One region of the Bacillus sp. 9.4 genome, then DNA from elsewhere that is predicted to be linked to it. Evidence: predicted binding sites of a transcription regulator. Region 1 holds the regulator's gene; each other region holds the start of a gene.
The links. Region 1 encodes Rex, which represses fermentation and respiration genes when NADH is low (regulators of the CRP and FNR family bind a similar motif). Its sites were predicted from a motif close to TTGTGAAATATTTCACAA; they were not measured.
Positions count from the first base shown of each region.

Region 2: ACZ07B_RS15655 (YwiC-like family protein) is a predicted target of Rex. The motif match lies at 1,696-1,713, and genes of this name have one in related genera.
Region 3: ACZ07B_RS10045 (helical membrane plugin domain-containing protein) is a predicted target of Rex. The motif match lies at 1,714-1,731, and genes of this name have one in related genera.
Region 4: ACZ07B_RS16025 (formate/nitrite transporter family protein) is a predicted target of Rex. The motif match lies at 1,213-1,230, and genes of this name have one in related genera.

Region 1 is NZ_JBVFMU010000012.1:5,287-8,406, forward strand. It holds gene ACZ07B_RS22100 (ABC-F family ATP-binding cassette domain-containing protein) at 1-764, opposite strand, end outside; gene moaC (cyclic pyranopterin monophosphate synthase MoaC) at 890-1,402, shown strand; gene ACZ07B_RS22110 (redox-sensing transcriptional repressor Rex) at 1,399-2,046, shown strand; gene tatAY (sec-independent protein translocase protein TatAY) at 2,068-2,241, shown strand; gene tatC (twin-arginine translocase subunit TatC) at 2,248-3,012, shown strand.
Region 2 is NZ_JBVFMU010000003.1:717,053-720,172, forward strand. It holds gene ACZ07B_RS15645 (nitrate reductase subunit alpha) at 1-944, opposite strand, end outside; gene arfM (Crp/Fnr family transcriptional regulator ArfM) at 1,163-1,639, opposite strand; gene ACZ07B_RS15655 (YwiC-like family protein) at 1,783-2,502, shown strand; gene fnr (fumarate/nitrate reduction transcriptional regulator Fnr) at 2,533-3,120, opposite strand, start outside.
Region 3 is NZ_JBVFMU010000002.1:680,435-683,554, forward strand. It holds gene ACZ07B_RS10040 (NAD(P)/FAD-dependent oxidoreductase) at 1-1,157, opposite strand, end outside; gene ACZ07B_RS10045 (helical membrane plugin domain-containing protein) at 1,197-1,619, opposite strand; gene ACZ07B_RS10050 (cupin domain-containing protein) at 2,008-2,505, opposite strand; partial or broken gene ACZ07B_RS10055 (multidrug resistance efflux transporter family protein) at 2,785-3,120, shown strand, end outside.
Region 4 is NZ_JBVFMU010000004.1:46,022-49,141, forward strand. It holds gene scrA (PTS system sucrose transporter subunit IIBC) at 1-976, opposite strand, end outside; gene ACZ07B_RS16025 (formate/nitrite transporter family protein) at 1,278-2,048, shown strand; gene sacT (sac operon transcriptional antiterminator SacT) at 2,087-2,917, opposite strand; gene ACZ07B_RS16035 (hypothetical protein) at 2,957-3,120, opposite strand, start outside.

The sequences.
Region 1 (3,120 bases):
TACTGCGCGGCTTTTTGGTCGAGATAAGCGCTGTAGTTGCCGTGATACTTTTTGCTTTCTGCTCTTGATACCTCGTACACCTGGTTTACTACTTTGTCCAAAAAGTAGCGGTCATGCGAAACGATGAGGATGGCGCCTGAATAGCCTTGTAAATAATGCTCAAGCCAGGTAAGCGTATCAATATCCAGATGGTTTGTCGGCTCATCGAGAATGAGCAAATCAGGCTGTGTTAACAGAAGCTTACCTAAAGCCAGTCTTGTTTTCTGGCCTCCGCTGAGGCTTTGAACCTGTGTAGAATCGTCAAAATGGCTGAAGCCGAGACCATGCAGCACAGATCTTACATCCGCTTCATATTGATAGCCGCCTTTATCTTTGAATTCCTGCTGAAGGCGGTCGTAGGTTTTCATGATGCTTTCTAATTCACCCGGGTCAGCTGCCGCCATTTTTTCTTCCATAGCCCGCATTTCCTTTTCCATTGCTTTTAAGTGGTCAAAAACAGTCAGCAGCTCTTCTTTTATGGTAAGCTTAGAATCCAAGCCAGTATGCTGGGCGAGATATCCCATTGTAATATCTTTCGGTTTAATAATTTCGCCCTTTTCATACGAAAGCTGGCCTGCGATAATTTTAAGGAGCGTGGATTTTCCGGCGCCATTTCTTCCTACAATGGCGATGCGATCACGATTTCTGACTTCCAGCTTTATATTGTTTAAAATAGTATCAGCACCAAATGATTTGGACAGCTGATTAACTTGTAAGATCATCATATTATTTCACCTCTGCTATAATAAGTTAAGTGTAGCTTATGAACCAGAAGTCAGCAAACAATACATTGGCCATATAAGACATAGAGAAGAAAATAGTGTATGATCTGTTTAAGGAGCGTTTTAATATGAATGGATTTTCTCATTTTAATGAACAGGGCAGAGCCCAGATGGTGGATATTAGCGAAAAATCTTCGACTGTCCGTACTGCGGCGGCTGTTTCAAGCGTACACATGAAGAATGAAGTGTACGAGAAAATACAAAGTCACGATATCGGCAAAGGAGATGTACTGGCTGTCGCACAGGTGGCAGGCATTATGGCCGCAAAGCAAACGTCGAATATCATTCCGATGTGCCATCCGCTTTCATTGAGCGGGGTAGATATATCGTTTGACTGGAAAATAAAAGAAGCAGAAGTTATACTTCATATAAAAGCACAGGTCAAAACGAAAGGGAGTACAGGTGTGGAAATGGAAGCGCTCACTTCTGCATCGGTGTGCGCTCTTACCGTTTACGATATGTGCAAGGCCCTTGATAAGGGAATGGTCATCGGCCCTACTTTCTTGCTGGAGAAGACAGGCGGGAAAAACGGTGACTTTAAAAGAGAACTATCCGAGTATAATTTGGAGGACCAAAAATGAATAAGGATCAATCAAAAATTCCGCAGGCGACGGCGAAACGGCTGCCGCTTTACTATCGCTTTTTAAAGAATCTGCATGCGTCAGGAAAACAGCGTGTATCATCCGCTGAACTCAGTGATGCCGTAAAGGTTGATTCTGCCACGATTCGGAGGGATTTTTCCTATTTTGGAGCTCTTGGCAAAAAAGGATACGGATATAATGTGGATTATTTGCTGTCTTTTTTCCGAAAAACGCTTGATCAGGATGAAATGACAGACGTCATCTTGATTGGTGTCGGGAACTTGGGAACGGCATTTCTTCACTATAATTTCACAAAAAATAATAACACAAAAATTTCTATGGCTTTTGATATAAATGAGAGTAAAATAGGAACTGAGGTAGGCGGCGTGCCCGTCTATAACCTTGATGACCTTGAACAACACGTAAAAGATGAATCAGTTGCCATTCTTACAGTGCCTGCAGTTGCCGCTCAATCCATTACAGACAGATTGGTCGCATTAGGAATCAAGGGAATCCTTAATTTTACGCCGGCCCGTTTGAATGTGCCGGAACACATTCGAATTCATCATATAGATTTAGCAGTTGAGCTTCAGTCACTGGTTTATTTTTTGAAGCATTATTCAGTTTTAGAGGAAATCGAATAGAGGGAAAGGAGGAGCCCAAATATGCCGATCGGTCCTGGAAGCCTTGCTGTTATCGCAATCGTTGCTCTGATTATCTTCGGTCCCAAAAAGCTGCCTGAATTGGGGAAAGCAGCGGGAGACACACTTCGTGAATTCAAAAACGCTACTAAAGGATTAACGAGTGATGAAGAGGAAAAAAAGAAAGAAGATCAGTAAGTTAGGATGACACGAATGAAAGTGAATCAAATGTCGCTGCTGGAGCATATTGCTGAGCTTCGAAAACGGTTGCTGATTGTAGCGCTGGCGTTTGTCGTTTTCTTTATTGCTGGATTTTTTTTAGCAAAGCCGATTATTGTGTATCTGCAAGAAACAGATGAAGCGAAGCAGCTTACGCTTAACGCGTTTAACCTGACAGACCCGCTTTATGTGTTTATGCAATTTGCGTTTATCATTGGCATAGTCTTGACCTCGCCGGTTATTCTTTATCAGCTTTGGGCTTTTGTGAGCCCGGGCCTCTATGAGAAAGAGCGCAAAGTAACGCTCAGCTACATTCCGATCTCTATTTTGCTGTTTTTAGCGGGCTTATCTTTTTCATATTATATTTTATTTCCTTTTGTTGTTGATTTTATGAAGCGGATTTCTCAGGACTTGAATGTCAATCAGGTGATCGGAATTAATGAATATTTTCATTTTCTTCTGCAGCTGACGATTCCGTTTGGACTGCTGTTCCAAATGCCGGTCATCCTCATGTTTTTGACCAGGCTCGGAATTGTGACACCGATGTTCTTGGCGAAAATCAGAAAGTATGCGTATTTTACGCTGCTGGTGATCGCAGCCCTGATTACACCGCCTGAGCTTCTGTCCCATATGATGGTCACAGTCCCGCTTTTGATTTTATATGAAATCAGTATCCTTATATCGAAGGCCGCTTATCGGAAAGCACAGAAAAGCAGTTCAGCCGATCAGGACGTGTCTTCCGGACAATAATAAAAAATCCATTTCTCATGAGAGAAATGGATTCAGCGTGTTGACAAACCCCCGCATTTGTTGTCAAGCCTGTGCGTTGGTGCTCACGAATGAAAACATTCGCTCCGC
Region 2 (3,120 bases), on a different contig from region 1:
CCCATCGCCATCGCAAGCGCCCCGTCAGTCCCTTGGCGAATACTCAGCCAGTCATCCGCGAACTTTGAGGATTCCGCAAAATCTGGACTGATCGAAATGACCTTAGCGCCTTTATAGCGGGCCTCCGCCAAAAAATGCGCGTCAGGCGTTCTCGTTAACGGAACGTTGGAGCCCCATGTGATAATATAGCCGGAATTGTACCAATCACTGCTTTCCGGAACGTCCGTCTGGTCACCCCAAATTTGCGGGGATGCTGGAGGAAGATCCGCATACCAGTCATAAAAACTGAGCATAGGGCCTCCGATTAACGACATAAACCGGGAGCCTGATGCGTGGCTGATCATGGACATGGCCGGAATCGGAGAAAAACCGACGTTTCGGTCAGGCCCGTATTTCATCACTGTATACAGCAGAGAGGCTGAAATCAGCTTCAGCACCTCCGGCCATTCAGCGCGCACAAAACCGCCTTTCCCTCTCGCCTGTTTATAGGACTTCGCTTTTTCAGGGTTTTCGACGATCGATTTCCAGGCTTCCAATGGATTTTGATGCGTCTGCAATGCCTCCCGCCACAAATTGATCAGCACACCGCGCACGTATGGATATTTCACACGGAGCGGGCTGTAGATATACCATGAAAAACTGGCCCCCCGCGGGCAGCCTCTCGGTTCAAAATCAGGCATATCCGGGCCTGTTGATGGATAATTCAAATTTTGCCCTTCCCACGTGACAATTCCGTTTTTCACATAAATATTCCAGCTGCAAGACCCTGTACAGTTGACGCCGTGGGTGGAGCGAACGACTTTGTCGTACTGCCATCTGTTTCTGTATACATTCTCCCAATCGCGATCCTCGCGGGTAGTTTGGCTATGTTTATTTGAATGGTGTTCGATAGGAGAGAAATAATTCAATCTCCTAAACAACGGACTCATTTTCTTTTTCTTCATGAGAGTTCACTCCTTCCGAGTCAGGTGATGCTAAGTTCACTATAAACAGAGACAGCGCGTTTCCTTGTGAACTATGTCACACACTCTGCTTTTTTCACAAAATGTTCACACAAAGGAGAAGGAAGGATTTTCACAAGATGTGAGGAAGGCTGCGTTCAGGCAGGACGCTTGGGTCATTAGCCGCCTTTCATTCAAAGATCAAAAAAAACCGGCTCTATTTAAGAACCGGGCTCGGCGTTTTCATCCTGTGATGTATGCAGATACCGCAAAAATAATTGATAGGAACAAAAAACATTTTGCTGAAGCATAACCAAAAAGTTCATTTGCAGCTGCGGATGATAAGACATCATTTTCTTAAATATGTAATATGGGATGTTGAGAATCAGAATGTCTGAAGTGGCATTGACTGAGATAAAGGGCGATAAATAAAGCCCGCCTTTTTCATCAATCGGAAACACATCGCCTTTTTCCCACAGCGCAACGGTTTTCGACCCTTCAGGGAGCCTTGTGTCCATAAAACGGACACTGCCTTTTAATACAATATAAACAGATTGAGAATGAAGAAAAGATGGAGACTGATCACATGAACCGCGGATAAACGTGCCGTTTTTCAGCAAGGTTTCGACAATGGATAGAGGCACTTCATTAAACATAGGAAGTTGTTTCAGAAATAATAAATAGTCACACTGATTCATAGGAAAACCTCCTGTGCTAAGGATAGCTTTAGTGTAGCTCGACTGAGCCTGTACAGCAGTGATGTATTTCACAGCCTGTATGATGAATGTCACTTATCAGGAGGGTGAATGCATTTATAATGAAAGAAAAAAGGAGGATTTCGATGAAGGCGCTGATTCCGAAGCAGCACGGGGCGTGGGCGATGCTGCTGATCCCATTTTTACTCGGCATGGTCAAGGGAGGCCCCGTTATTTGGCATATTCCGCTCTTCCTTGGTTGGCTTTTCCTATACTTAGCGGTTTATCCCGTTACGCTTGCCTTAAAAAAGAAACAAAGCAAACCATATCAAAAGTGGATGTGTTATTACGGTTTTCCCGCCTGCTGCTTTTTGATGATCTCGGTCTTTCATAAGCCGCCTCTCATCTGGGTGGGCGTTTCTTTACTGCCGCTGTTTCTCATACATATGTATTTTGCCCGCAGAAAAAACGAACGAGCCTTATTGAATGATGTTGCAGGTGTCTTGTTCTTTTGTTCGGGCGGGTTTGCGAGCTGCTGGCTGGGGATGGGAACCCTTGACGGCTGGGCTTGGTTTATTTTCTTGCAGTCTGCTTTATTTTTTATCGGGAGTTCCTTTTATGTGAAATCGGTGATCCGCGAGAGAAAAAACAGGGCATTTGCATACTGGTCATGGGGATATCACCTGCTGCTCCCCTTTTTATCCGCTCTTTTCGGAGCAGGATGGGCGTTTCTCGCTTTTATCCCGAGCAGCTTGCGGGCATGGTTTTTTCATGGAAGGGATTGGCCCGTAAAAACGATTGGCATTCTGGAAATCGTGAATGCCTGCTTCTTTCTTGCCGTCATGTGCCTGTTTATCACAAGGTAAAAAAACAAGGACACCACTGTCCTTGTTTTTTCAGTCAATATTGCAAATCTCCAGCGGGCAATTTTCACACTCAATCTCACATCGTAAATAGTCCCGCTTGTGCAAAATAATTTTTCCGGATTCGTCTATCGAAATAACCCCTTTTTTGCGGAGATCTCCCAGCATACGGTTGATGCTTTCCCGTGCAGCCGCGCAAAACTTTGCCAAATCCTGATTTGTCAGGACAATGTTAATCAGAATGCCGTCGCTTCGCTCCACTCCGTAGCTGTTTGATAAACGGATAAGAGTGGAATAGAGCGCCCCCTTTTTGCCATGAAGAAGCAGATCCCTGATTTTGGACTGAATCTTCCGGAGGTGCGTGCTCATCCATTTCATGAACTCAAATGTCAAAGCGCCATTTTGGATTAATTCTTTTTCCAGCTTATTTTTATTAATGACGAGCACCTCGCCATCCTCTAGCACTTTTGCACTGAGCATATACCTCGGTTCTTCAGTGAAAAGTGTTAATTCTCCGACGATATCATGCTTTTGGCAGATTCTAAGCGTCAGGTCTTTTCCGTCAGATGTCAGCTTGCCGATTTCAATGAGTCCTGATTGAATCAGATAAAGCTCTTCTGC
Region 3 (3,120 bases), on a different contig from region 1:
CCTTTAATGTGTGTTAAGTAGCGTACGTTACTTGCTTCTTTCATCAAGGAAGCAGGAAGACCTTTAAGCGGTGTAGAATTTGCACCAATGATGGCAACCGCGTCTTTGCGTCCAAGGCTTGCAAGTGTACCAGAGTTTACTGGCTTGAATGTTTCAAGCGTTTTGCCTTCCAGGTAAGCGAATAGGTTGTAACCGATCAGCTCACCCATTTGCCATGCGATTTGTGCAGTTGGCGGGTATGGACGGCCGTCTGCACCGAAGTAAACTGCGCTGTCTCCAGCAACGAATACATCTTCATGAGATGTAGATTGCAGGAAGTCATTTACAGTCGCGCGTCCGCGGTTCACTTCTAGACCTGATTCACCGACTAATGGGTTACCTTGTACGCCGCCAGTCCAAACAAATGTGTTGGCAACAACTTTAGATCCGTCTTTCAGATCAATTACGTTTCCTTCTACATTTGTAACAGGAAGACCTGTTAAGAACTCAACGCCGCGTTTTTCAAGGCTTGCAGTCGCACGCTCGATAAGATCATCCGGAAGAACAGGAAGGATTTTCGGACCTGCTTCAACAAGTTTCAATTTGATTTCTTTATGGTCTACGCCGTATTTTTTCGCAAGGTTCGGCATGATGTCAGCAAGCTCACCAACAAGCTCAACACCTGTTAAGCCGCCGCCGCCGATAAGGATTGTTGCATCTGCTTCGTTTTTCGTTTTAGAGTACTCGCGCACACGATCTTCAACATGTTGAAAGACTTTGTTCGCATCAGCAGCAGATTTCAATACCATGCTGTTTTCTTCAAGACCTGGGATGCCGAAGTAAGCCGTTACAGAACCAAGACCTACAACAAGCGCATCGTAAGTTAATGTAGAACCGTCAGCAAGCGCAACTTCTTTTTTATCAACAGAGAAAGAGCTTACTTCCGCAATTTTAAGATCAATGTCTTTGCCTTTGAAAAGTTTTTCTAATGGCATTGCAACCGCTTTTTCAGACACGTTGCCTGCAGCAAGGCGGTGTAATTCCGTAATGATTTGGTGAGTAGGGTATTTGTTTACCACTGTCACGCGTGCTTGTTCTTTTGTGTAATGTTTGCGAACTGTTAGAGCAGAAAGAACTCCGCCATAACCAGCGCCTAGAATGACAATATGTTTTGACATCGTATATCCTCCGTCCTTTATATCAATTTGAATCTGAGATTATTTTTGGTTTTCGCGTTCGTTCATGACTTCAAGGTAGCTGTTAGCAAAACGGAACAGCTTTTGAGCTTGAGGATCTTTCAGCATGCGAAGAAGGCCGAAAAGTCCAATTGTTTCGTTGCTTGCTTCCGCGCGGTCTTTTGCTTCGATCGCAGTCGCAGCTACTTCTTTCGCTGTTTCTTTTACAGGCTCGAGAATTTCAGTGATCGCACCGACTGTGTCGCTCTTTAACACTTCGTCAGTCGCTACAGACTGAGCGAAATCATAAGACTTCGTTAAAATATTCACTAACTCAGTCAGCTTCGGAAGCTGGTCAACTAAAACAGTCAATGATTCTTGAACTTCTGGCTTTAATAGCTGATCAATAAGATCTTGCTGGCTTTGGCTGACAGACGCATTTGTTTGATCGATTGTTTCTGGCATATCCAATTCTCCTTTACTATAAGCAGTTTGCTGATTTTTTTGGAAAGGGTAGTGCCTCTCCCTGTCTCACGCTTTTAAGGCATAAGAATAAGGATTGTGAATTCGTGCACAATCATTTACAAAAATAAATGTTTACTACCCAGTTTTTCATCTTGCCATATTCAGTATTATTTTTATCTAAAAATAAACAATTGAATAAGTCAAAATCCTTTACTCTCTCTGAAAATAGCAAACACAAAAAACTCCAATTCGATTACCTTCTATATGATAACACTTTTTGAACAAAATTTGAACGTGAATTGCTTCGATTATGAAATTAATTTATATGGAGCTCATGTCATAACGTTTCTGCGGCACTAGTTATTGACAATCCAGCAATTTCTCCCCTTCACTTTACCCATATTTCCAATAGAGGATCTCTTTTTCCTGTGATCGGATCATTCGCCGGCAACGCCGCCTGCTTAATCTGTTTGACCGCTTCCTCCCGCTCATTCGGCTTCCCCGTCTTCATATCATACTGAACGCCTCCGGGATAGGCGCCAAGGACAGTAAAATCGGGGCTTGAGCTGAGCTTTTTATGTCCGACTCCGGCTGGAATCACGACTGCGTCGCCTGATTTGAAAGGGATGGCAGCCCCTTTTTCTCCCCCAAACTGAATCACAGCTTCTCCCCTAAGGGCAATCAGGACTTCATGCGTATTGCTGTGATAATGATGGTATGGAAAAACACTCCCTGACCAGCTGTTTGACCAGCCATGCCGGGTGACGATCCGCTCTGCCAGTCCGGTGTCCTTAAGCGCGTTTTGATACACCACGAGCGGAAAATCAGGGTGATTCGGAATCCTGCCGTCATCCGAAAATAAGTATGTCTGTGTCTCTCTTTCCATCAATTTCACCTCCCTTTTTTGTCTTCCACACATTGCGGTTCGCAAAACATGATGTTTTTCTCATGATTCCATTGATCTGCATGATACCGAATAGTATAAAAAAATAATGCCAGAATGAGGGATATCATGAAAGCTATCGTTATTGGAATATTGGCTTCACTCTTTTTCGCCGTTACCTTTATATTAAACAGAGCGATGGAGTTATCCGGAGGCAGCTAGCTTTGGAGCTCTTCGCTGCGCTTTATTTTTATGGTGCCGTTTTTATGTTTGATTGTCATCATGAGAGGGACATTCACGCCTCTCTTACTAGAGATGAGGAAAAAGCCGTTTTATTGGATCAAATGGAGCTTCGTCGGCTTCGTGCTTTTTTACGCGCCGATTACATTTGCGGCTGCATACGGTCCGGGGTGGCTCATAGCCGGAACCTGGCAAATTACAATTGTAGCCGGGGTGCTCTTATCTCCTTTGTTTTATGTCAAACAAGATATGCCGGGCGGTCCGCAGCTCGTTCGGCAAAAGATTCCCTGGTTTCACTTGGCACTTCTATGATCATCCTGATTGGAGCGGCTCTGATTCAGCTTCAGCATGCAGAAGCGCTTTCTGGGAGGATGCTGC
Region 4 (3,120 bases), on a different contig from region 1:
TGCCTATATCTGCAATTAGCCCCGCCTCAATCGCATGGAAGCTGTGATGAACACCTGTCAGCACGATGAGTGAATACGTGCCCCCGAAAATCAAACCTGCGACAAAACCGGCATGGTCATACACATAAGTTAAAGCAACCGTAATCCCGGAGCCAAGCGCTCTTCCCAGAGGGCCAATCGCGATAAAAGCAACAAACCCGGTGACAATTACAGTAACAAAAGGTGTAACAAGCAAATCTACCGCATGCGGAACCACTTTTCTCGTCCATTTCTCTACCTTGCTCATCACATACACCGCAAGCAGGACAGGTATGACAGTTCCCTGGTAGCCGAGAAGCGCGATATCAAATCCGAAAAGATGCATATAATCAGGTGTCGCTTCCGCCAATCCCCATGGATTCAAAAGGTTTGGATGAATCATGATTCCCCCAATGACCGCTCCCAAGTACGGGTTGCTGCCAAATTCTTTTGAAGCGCTTACTCCGATTAGAATCGGCAAGAAAATGAATGCTGCACTTGAAAACATATCAAGCAGCTGAAAAACTGCAGAATCCTTGCTCATCCAATGAAACGCATTGATCATACCCAGCAATCCCATTAATAGGCCGCTGGCTACAATAGCCGGGATGATTGGAACAAAAATATTAGAAAGCGTTTTCGCAAATCTCGCAGCGGGATTCAGCTTTTCTTTTGCCGCATCCTGATGATTTACGTGTTCTTCACGCTCGATATCTGCTTCTTTAGAAAAGGCATCGAATACTTTATTCACAAGGCCTGTTCCGAAAATGATCTGGTACTGGCCAGAGCTGCTGAAAGCCCCTTTGACGCCATCAAGCTCTTCTACTTGTGCTTGATCTATCTTTGATTCATCTTTCATCACTAAACGCAGTCTTGTTGCACAATGAGCCGCGCTGATAATATTTTCTTTCCCTCCGAGAAGCTCAATGAGGCGTTTGGCAGTCTCTTTGTAATCCATCTATTTCTCCCCCTTTTATTTAAACAAAAAAGACCTAAAATTCGCCAACGAATAAAGGATACAGCGATCCTTTTTCATTTACGCAAATTTTAGGTCTTGCCTGCTTTACCAGTCACAATCCCGCTTATTCAGATTAAGAATACGCTTTCATCATAAATCATGACAGCGTTTTCGTCAACTATTTTTTTAGTTAAATAGTTTGATAAAACATGTAGACAAAAATTCGTAAAAATTAATTGTGAAATACTTCACAATATCGTGCTATACTATGCTCAATCATGAAAGAAAGCAGGAAAAGACAATGGAAACTCAAGCATTGCAAAAGGTTGAACAGTATGCTTTGAAAAAACAAAACATATTCGCTTCAAGCAAAATCCGTTATGTGCTTCGGTCCATTTTGGCCAGTATGTTTATTGGTTTTGGTATTACAGCCGCAAGCAAAACAGGCAGCTATTTCTTTATGGCTGATTCTCCATTTGCCTTTCCGGCAGCCGCTGTCACTTTCGGGGCCGCTATTCTGCTGATTGCTTACGGAGGCGGAGATTTATTTACCGGCAACACCTTTTATTTCACCTATACCGCGCTCCGGAAAAAACTCAGCTGGCGCGACACCCTGTACTTGTGGATGTCAAGCTATGCCGGCAATTTAATCGGCGCCATTCTGTTTGCCATCCTGATCAGCGCGACGGGACTTTTTGAGGAGCCTTCTGTTCATTCCTTTTTGATTCATTTGGCAGAGCACAAAATGGAACCCCCGGCTTCCGAATTGTTTTTCAGAGGAATGCTGTGCAATTGGCTTGTGTGCCTCGCCTTTTTCATTCCAATGTCTCTCAAAGGGGAAGGAGCAAAGCTTTTTACCATGATGCTATTCGTTTTCTGCTTCTTTATTTCCGGCTTTGAACACAGCATTGCCAATATGTGCACATTCGCCATCTCGCTTTTGATCGAGCACCCTGATACAGTGACACTGATGGGAGCAGTCAGAAACTTAATTCCCGTTACGCTCGGCAATCTGACCGCGGGAATAGTTATGATGGGCTGGATGTACTACACACTGAATCCTGATCAATAAAAAAACTTCCAGAGATCACTCCCTGCAAGTCAAAGCGGTTATTCCGAGAGATCTTGAAGACGCTGGACATGCAGCGTGATATAGCCGGCCTCGGATTCCGGCAAATGTAATTGATATTCATTTTTCAAAAACTCCGCCAGCTCCAGCGCACATTGATAGGCGAATGAATACTTTTTTTGGATGAAATAAAGCATCTCCTCGTCCATACGATGGAGCGCTTCATTTGATTCCAACCGGCTGACCGCGTATCGCAAATGCGTGACAAGGCGTTGATAGGAAATGCTGTTTTCATCCACCTTTCGATTAAAGTATTGTTCTATTTTCTCTATCATTTCTTTGATCATGGTCGTATGCTTCAGCGCCGAATACATGCTCTCCGCATCCATCTTCGCCGTATGGATGTGAAGGGCAATATAACCCGCTTCATCTTCAGGCAGAGACACGCCCAATGTCTCTTTTACATGTCCGATCGCCCACAGGCCGATCTCGTATTCTTTTTTATAGAGCGCCTTTATCTCATGCAGCAATTTATTCTGCACAAGCAGCCCATTTTGAATCCTTTCGATCGCAAAGGACAAATGGTCGGAAAGCGCGATATGAATGTGATCGCTCAGCGGCGCCGCGAGCTCTCCTTCCGCATAGCTGATGATATCCTCAGCTATTTCTATATGCTCCTCCGGCAGTGTTTGAAGGATTTGTTTGAACTTTTCATTCTCGTCGCGCACGACAAAGATTTTTTCCACTTTATTCATAGGGATGAGATCATTTTTCTTTTTTTGAAAAGCGATTCCCGGTCCCATCACGATTTTTTCCTGATCATCCTCTTTTATTAAAGCCGCATTGTTGTTTAATACTTTATAGATTTTCAAGAGGTTATCTCTCCCGCCAATTTGCTTTTGACTGGGATTTTACCTCCTTTTGACCGCCATGTAAAGATGCGGGCCCGCTCTCTCCTGCTTTGGCGATTCCTTGAAAGCTTGCAAACATCTTCTTTTATAAAGCGCGGCGGCTTTCGCTTTCTGCTTTTCTTCCTCATTCACAGCCATCCGCCATTCATAAAACGAAACGAGTC